DNA from 2 places in the Mesorhizobium sp. M0663 genome. Region 1 is predicted to be linked to the other one. Evidence: predicted binding sites of a transcription regulator. Region 1 holds the regulator's gene; the other holds the start of a gene.

Evidence for each region. Region 1 encodes PhoB, which activates phosphate uptake and scavenging genes when phosphate is short. Its sites were predicted from a motif close to TGTCATNNANCTGTCAT; they were not measured.
Region 2: the regulator PhoB is predicted to act here: its motif matches at 2,010-2,026, upstream of phnF (phosphonate metabolism transcriptional regulator PhnF).

The regions. Positions count from the first base shown of each region.
Region 1 covers NZ_JAMYPX010000005.1:103,997-107,938, forward strand. The annotation lists gene xylF (D-xylose ABC transporter substrate-binding protein) at 1-722, opposite strand, end outside; gene NKI54_RS12680 (ROK family protein) at 1,009-2,253, shown strand; gene phoB (phosphate regulon transcriptional regulator PhoB) at 2,263-2,952, opposite strand; gene phoU (phosphate signaling complex protein PhoU) at 2,969-3,676, opposite strand; gene pstB (phosphate ABC transporter ATP-binding protein PstB) at 3,709-3,942, opposite strand, start outside.
Region 2 covers NZ_JAMYPX010000001.1:124,015-127,956, forward strand. The annotation lists gene NKI54_RS00640 (carbon-phosphorus lyase complex subunit) at 1-857, opposite strand, end outside; gene phnH (phosphonate C-P lyase system protein PhnH) at 859-1,467, opposite strand; gene phnG (phosphonate C-P lyase system protein PhnG) at 1,467-1,928, opposite strand; gene phnF (phosphonate metabolism transcriptional regulator PhnF) at 2,064-2,807, shown strand; gene NKI54_RS00660 (zinc-binding alcohol dehydrogenase family protein) at 2,826-3,842, opposite strand; gene NKI54_RS00665 (ABC transporter permease) at 3,913-3,942, opposite strand, start outside.

The DNA.
Region 1 (3,942 bases):
ACCGGAACCGATCCGGCCAGCCCTTGCGCCGTCAGCGCGGCGACGACGCCGCCGGCAGTGCCGTCATTAGCGGCGACTACGGCATCGACCTTGTTGTCGTTGGCGGTCAGGAACTGTTCCATGTTCTTCTGAGCGTTGGCCGGCAGCCAGCCGTCCGTATAGGCCTCGCCGACATTCTTGATCTTGCCGCCGTCGATGGCCTCCTTCAGCACCTCCATCGAACCGGCAAACAGGAAATCGGCATTCGGATCGGAACCCGAACCCTTGATGAAGACGTAGTTGCCTTCCGGCTTCACCTTGAAGACTTCGCGGGCCTGCATGCGGCCGACTTCCTTGTTGTCGAAGGTCAGATAGAACACGTCCTTGTTCTCGATCAGCCGGTCATAGCCGACGACCGGGATGCCTTCGTCCAGTGCCTTTTGCACGGCCGGCCCGATGGCCGAGGCGTCCTGCGCCAGGATGATCAGTGCGTTGGCGCCCTGCGAGATCAGGCTCTCGACGTCGGTGAGCTGCTTGCCGGGGTTGGACTGTGCGTCGGCGGAAATATACTTGTCGCCTGCGGCCTCGATGGCCGCCTTCATTGCGGCCTCGTCGGTCTTCCAGCGCTCTTCCTGGAAGTTCGACCAGGAAACGCCGATGACCTTGTCTTTAGCCTGCGCCACCGACGCCAGCGCCAGCGTCATGGCGACACCCGCCAGAATGGCGGTCGTGAATTTCTTCATCATATCCTCCCTGCGCCGCGTACGGCGTGACCAATTGGCTCAAAGACCAGCTTAGAAGCTCTAATTTTTTCGAGCCTCGAAAAAATACTGGCCCGATCTCCGGCTGCTGTCAACATCGATTCTGATGGATTTTGATGACTCTGCGAGTTTTTTCGAGCGTCGGAATAAACGATGACAGCGCCACCTGCATCTGACACTATTTGCCTGCATCCGACACTATTTGTCGGACATTACCGACGGCTTCCGGTTCATGAGCGGCCGCGGCAACCGGGAGGAAAGCAAAACAATGTCGGTCGGAATCCGCCATGACGATTTGCGCCGGCGCAACCGGGCGATGGTGATCTCGGCGGTGCGCCGGGCCGGCCAGCCATCGCGTACTGAGATCGCAGCTACCACCGGCCTCAGTCATTCGACCATATCGGCGATCTCTTCCGACCTGATACGGGAAGGCATCCTCGCCGAGAGCAAGGCAAGCGAGCCCGTTTCGTTGAAACGCGGTCGTCCGCAGGTCGGCCTCGCCCTCAACCCGGAAGCGGCGGCGGTGCTGACCGTGGTGTTGTCGCTGAATTTCCTGTCGGCCGCCATTATCGACTATACGGGACAGGTGGTCGCCGAGGAACAGCGCCGGCTGGACACGCTGACCATGCCGCGCGACGAGCTGATCCGTGAATGCATGGCCATCGTCCGGCGCCGGCTGCAGGATCCAGACCTTGACGTCCGCAGTGTCGCCCGCATCGCCCTGGCGATTCAGGGCATTACCGACTCCCCTGCACGCGCCATGCTGTGGTCGCCGATCACGCCGCAGACCGACATCGCCTTTGCCGACATGCTGGAGGACGAATTCGGCATCCCGGCAACGGTGGAGAACGACTGCAACATGATGGCGGTGGCTTTGCGCTGGCGCAATCCGGATCGCTATCGCGACGACTTCATCGCCATCCTGCTTTCGCATGGCATCGGCATGGGGCTGGTGCTGAAGGGCGAACTGTTCACCGGGACGCATTCCTCGGGCGGCGAATTTGGCCACATGATCCATCGTCCGGGCGGCGCGCTCTGCCGTTGCGGGCGGCGCGGCTGCATCGAGGCCTATGCCGGCAACTACGCCATCTGGCGCAACGCCAGGCAGATGAGCGAAGACAGCGAACCGGTCGCCGACGTCAGCGACGCCGACATGCGAGCACTGGCGGCCCAGGCGCGCGAGAAAGATGGGCCGGAACGCGAGGCCTACCGCAAGGCCGGCGAAGCGCTGGGTTTCGGTCTCGGCTCGCTGTTCGCGCTGATCGATCCGGCACCGGTCGCGATGGTCGGCGCCAGTGCCGCCGCCTTCGATCTGATCGAGCCGGCCTTGCGGAAGGCAATCGCCCAGACCGCCGGCGGCCAGCATTCAGGCTCGATCTCCTTCGATACAGAGCCGAACGAATTGCCGCTGATCCGCGAAGGCTGCGCGATGCGGGCGTTAAGCTTCGTCGACCAGGAGATTTTCGCGCCGGGCGCGCAAATGAGGCCCAGCGTCAGAAAGAACGTAGCCTGACCAGGCGGGTCAATCTTCCCTGATCGCATAGCCGGCACCGCGGATGGTGCGGATGACATCCGGCATCCGGCCGTTGTTGACGGCTTTGCGCAGCCGCCCGACATGCACGTCGACGGTGCGTTCGTCGATGTAGATTGTCTCGCCCCAGACATTATCGAGTAACTGGCTGCGCGAGAAGACACGGCCCGGATGCCGCATCATGAACTCGAGCAGCCGGAATTCGGTCGGCCCGAGCCTGATTTCGCTCTTCTTGCGATAGACCCTGTGCGATTCGCGATCGAGCACGATGTCGCCGACCTTCAGCACGCTGGACAGCACTTCCGGCTTGGCGCGCCGCAGCAGCGCCTTGACCCTGGCCATGAATTCCGGTGTCGAAAACGGTTTGACCAGATAGTCGTCGGCGCCGGTCGAAAGACCGCGCACCCGGTCGCTCTCCTCGCCGCGCGCGGTCAGCATGATGATCGGCAGCCGCTCGGTTTCGGGGCGCACCCGCAACCGACGACAGAGCTCGATGCCGGAAACCGCTGGTATCATCCAGTCGAGCACCAAAAGGTCGGGCACATTCTCCTGCAAACGGATCTCGGCTTCGTCGCCGCGTGTCACCACCTCGACCTGGTAGCCTTCGGATTCGAGATTGTAGCGGAGCAGCACACCCAACGGCTCCTCGTCCTCCACCACCATTATGCGTGGTGCGATCATCGGCTGGGCACCCCCATCATGTCACCGGTGCGGACATTGTCGTTTCGTCCTGCTTCGGACGATTGACCGGCAATTGCTCGCCGGTCAGCACATAATACGCATTTTCGGCGATGTTGGTGACATGGTCGCCGATCCGCTCCAGATTCTTGGCGCAGAACAGCAGGTGCGTGCAAGCGGTGATGTTGCGCGGATCTTCCATCATGTAGGTCAAGAGCTCGCGGAACACGGACGTGTATTTGACGTCGATGCGCTCGTCGGCGGCACGCAGCTTGGCCAACGCGGCCGCATCGCCTGCAGCATATTCCTCGATGACACCCTGCACCTGGATGAGAACCAGCTGCGCCATCGCGTCGATGGAATGCGACAGGTCCCGCGGCGTGGCGCTGAGGCCGACCGCACTCACGCGCTTGGCGATATTCTTGGCAAGATCGCCGATGCGTTCGAGGTCGCCCGCCATGCGGATCGCTCCGACCACATGGCGAAGATCGTGGGCCATCGGCTGGCGTTTGGCGATCAGGGTTATGGCGCGGTCGTCCAGTTCGCGTTGACGCGCATCCATGATGGCGTCGTCGGAAACGACGCGTTGCGCCAGCACGTTGTCGGAATTCAACAGGGCCTTGGTCGCCCCGCCGACCATCGAACCGGCGAGGTCGGCCATGTCGCGGATCAGCTTGCTGATCTGCTCGAGATCCTCGTCGAAAGAAGCGACTGTGTGTTCGCCCATGGTCCTGTCCTCATATGCATGATCGGAACGGCTCAGCCGAAGCGGCCAGTGATGTAGTCCTGCGTGCGCTTCTCGCGGGGCGACGTGAAGATCTTCTCGGTCCGGTCGAACTCGACCAGTTCACCCAGATACATGAAGGCGGTCTGGCGCGACACGCGCGCCGCCTGCTGCATGTTGTGGGTGACGATGACGATCGTGTAGTCGGCTTGCAATTCGTCGATCAGTTCCTCGATCTTGGCAGTCGACAGCGGGTCGAGGGCCGAAGC
Region 2 (3,942 bases), on a different contig from region 1:
GCCTTGCGCTCGCTCTGGCCGAAGACGAGGCCGTAGCCGCGGGTGAATTGCGGCGGCGCCTTGGCCGAGCCCTTGAACTGGTTGACCATCTGGCATTCGGTGACGCGGATGCTGCCGAGCGGCACGGCAAAGGGCAGTTCCGGCACGTCCAGTTCCAGTTCGACCTCGCCGATGCGAACCTCGCCGACGAAGGGATGGTTGCGCGCGTAGCCGCGCTGGGTGGAATAGCCGAGCGCCAGCAGAAACCCCTCGTCGCCGCGCGACAGCGCCTGCAGGCGGATGTCGCGCGCCATCGGGAATTCGAGCGGCTCGCGGGTGATGTCGCCGGGGACATGATCCCCAGGCATGTCGCCGTCGGGCTCGATCAGGCCTTCGCGGGCGAGGATGGCCGAGACGCGCGGCATGGCTTCCGCCTCGCCTGCACGCTGCTCCGGCTCGGCGACATCGCCGCCGGCGGCAAGTTCGGGATCGAGCAGCCGGTGGGTGTAGTCGAAAGTCGGGCCGAGCAACTGGCCGCCGGGCAGGTCCTTGTAGGTCGCCGACACCCGCCGCTCGACCAGCATCGTGCCGGTGTCGATCGCCCTGGTGTAGCCGAAACGCGGCAGCGTGGTGCGATAGGCGCGAACCAGGAAGATCGCCTCGATAATGTCGCCGCGCGCCTGGACGATCGCCAATGCCGCCAGTTCCCTGTCGTAGAGCGAACCTTCGCTCATCACCCGGTCGACGCCGAGCGCCAGCTGCTCGACGATCTGGTCTAGACGAAGTGCCGGCACCGAACGGTCGCCGCGCCGGCGGTCGGCGAGCAATTTGTGAGCATTGCGAATGGCCGTCTCGCCACCCTTTACCGCCACATACATGCTACACCTCCATGATCTTGATGCGCGTCGTGCGCGGCAGGCAGGCAATTGCGTCGAACGTGGCGAGAATGATATCGACGCCACGCGGAAAACGCTGGTTGTTCTGCTTCCATTGCTCGACGAAATGGCGCGGCATTTGCGCCGGCGCGATCGTCGCCGTCTTCTCGATGCCCGGGCCTTCGAGCACCAGCGCAGCGCCGGAGATGAGATCGCCGACCTCGAGGATCAGCGTCGTGGAGCGATCGGGATAATCCTGGGTGCCTTGCGAAAACCCGTCGAGCGCCATCATCTCGGCCGGCGTGGCGATCAGCGCGAAATGCGCGTCGGCCGGGGTGTTGGCCAGCGGCGCGCCGGTATGGAAGCCAAGCCAGGATTTCACCGCCGACACCTGCAAAGCCGGGTCGAGCCAGAGCGGCGTGTCGTTGTCGCACAGCGCCAGCGCAACGGCGCCGGCGGTGGCCGACAGCGGCGCCGGTGGGTGGGCAAGGGCCGGCAAGGGCTGGACGCTGCCCGGCCGCGCCATCGCGTCCATCACGGCACGGAATACGGTCTGGGCATTGAATACCGGATCGGCGAAGCCGCCTTCAATGGATTGAGTGGCGATATCCATCAGTCTTCTCCGCGCACCATGGTGAAGAAATCGACCTTGGTCGCCGCCGTCTCGGCGCGGCGCTGTTCACGCGCCTTGGCCAGTGCCGCCTGCAAGGGCGCAACGATCCTGGTCTCGACCTCGTTGCGGTGGGCAGGATCCTGCCAGAGCGCGTCGGCGATTGCAGCCAGCCTTGCCTTCTGCTTGTCGCGGCCAAGCGCGTAGCAGTGGCCGACATGGCCGGACGCAAGCCGCACCGTGGCACGGGTGACCGTCGCCTCGCCGACATTGAAGGGCGCGCCGCCGCCGCCGATGCGGCCGCGTACCGTAACCAGGCCGGTTTCGGGGCCACGCAGAAGTTCCGCTTCGCAAGGCAGGCCGGCTTCGTCCCAGAGGCGGACGATGTCGTCGCCGGCCGATTGCGCCAGCGTCGCCATCACGGCCTTGCGCTCGGCCTGCTCTCGCGCTTCCCGTCCTCGCATGGCCGGTGCTCCTCGTCTGCGTTCATTTGTCTATTGATATAGACAACTATACAAATTATATCCATTATCTAGCGCGTGTCCATGACGGGCACGTGACACGGGCCAAAAGATCGGCGCGAGGAATTGGGGCGGGAGATGATCGGACAAGCCAACAGCATCGAGCGGCGCAGCGGTGTCGCGCTGTGGCGGCAGATCGCCGATCAGATCCTGCATTCGATTGCCGTCGGCGATTTTCCCGAAAATGCGGCGCTGCCGCCGGAGATCGCGTTGGCCGGACGCTATGGCGTCAACCGCCACACGGTGCGCAGCGCTATCGCAGCGCTGGTGCAGGAGGGCGTGCTCAGGGCGGAGCAAGGGCGCGGCACCTTCGTGCTGTCGCGCAAGCGGCTGTCTTATCCGATCGGCGCCCGCACCCGCTTTTCCGAGGGATTGCAAGGACAGGCGTCCGAGCGGCATATCACCTTGCTCGCGTCATCGATCGAGCCGGCCAACCGTCGTGTCGCAGAGGGCTTAGGCCTTGCGACGGGGGCCGATGTGATACGCCTGGAAACGCGCGGCGAAGCCGATGGAATGCCGGTGTCTCGTGCGGCCGGCTGGTTCGATGCCAGGCGCTTTGCCGGCATCGATGCCGCCATGGCGGAAACCGGTTCGATCACCGCATCGCTGGCACGTTTCGGCATCGACGACTATCTCAGGCAATCGACTGTGCTGTCGGCGCGCCATGCCGATGCCGCCGACCTTGCGGACCTCGAGCTGCAGCCCGGCGCCATCGTGCTGGTGACGGTCGCCGTCAACGTCACGCCCGACGGTCAGCCGATACAGTTTTCGGAGTCGCGCTTCCCGGCCGAGCGGATCGAGCTCAAATTGTCGGCGCTCTGAGATGCGGCAGCCCTGGCATCATCCGACTTGAATGACGGCCTTGATCAGGCCGGACTTCTCATGCGCCCAGCGGGCGAGGTCGTGCGGCGTCTCGCCAAGCGTGGTGCGGTGGGTGACCAGCTTTGTCAGCGGCAGCGCGCCGTTGCGGATCGAGGCGGCGACATGGTCGAAATCGGCACGCAGGGCGTTGCGGCTGCCGATCAGCATCATCTCGCGCTTGTGGAATTCGGGATCGGAAAAGGCGATGTCGTCCTTGACGACGCTAACCAGGACCAGCGCCCCGCCGTGCGCGACATGGGCGAAGGCCGACTGCACCGACCGGGTGTTGCCGGTGGCATCGAAAACCACGTCGAAGCCGTCGCCGCCGGTTGCTTCCCGCACCAGGTCGGCAGCAGCGCCCCGCGAGCCGTCGAGGGTCGCGAAGCCGAGTTCGCTTTCGGCGAAACCCAGCCTCTCCGCACTCATGTCGAGCAGCGTCACGTCGAGCCCGGCGATGCGGGCGAACAGCGCCGTGCCGAGCCCGATCGGGCCGGCACCAATGACCAGTGTGCGCGCACCTGGATCAGCGAGCGAGCGCCGCACGGCATGGGCGCCGATCGCCAGGAATTCGACGGCGGCGGCATCGGCCAGCGACAGGCCGTTTGCCGGATAAAGATTTTGCGCCGGCACCAGGATCTGCTCGCACATGGCGCCGTCGCGGTGGACGCCGAGCACCTCGATCCTGACGCAGCAATTCGGCTTGCCTTGCCGGCAGGCGATGCATTTGCCGCAGGCGAGATAGGGATTGACGATCACCGCTTCGCCGACGGCGAGATCGACGTCCTCACTAACCTCGATCACGGTGCCGGAAACCTCGTGGCCCATGATGCGGGGATAGGCGAGGAACGGGTGCTTGCCTTCGAAGATGTGATAGTCGGTGCCGCAGATGCCGACATGGCTGACGGCGACCAGCGCCCAGCCGGCGGGGGGCGCGCCAGGCGCCGGACGGTCTTCGAGGACAAGTTCGCCGGGCGAGCGGCAGACGACGGCTTTCATGCTTCAATCCAGTCGGTTCATGGCACCGCCGGCCCTGCTGTCGCGAGGCCGGCGGTTATTGGGAGGCAGTCTATTTGCCGCGGCGGCGCAGCCCGTCGAA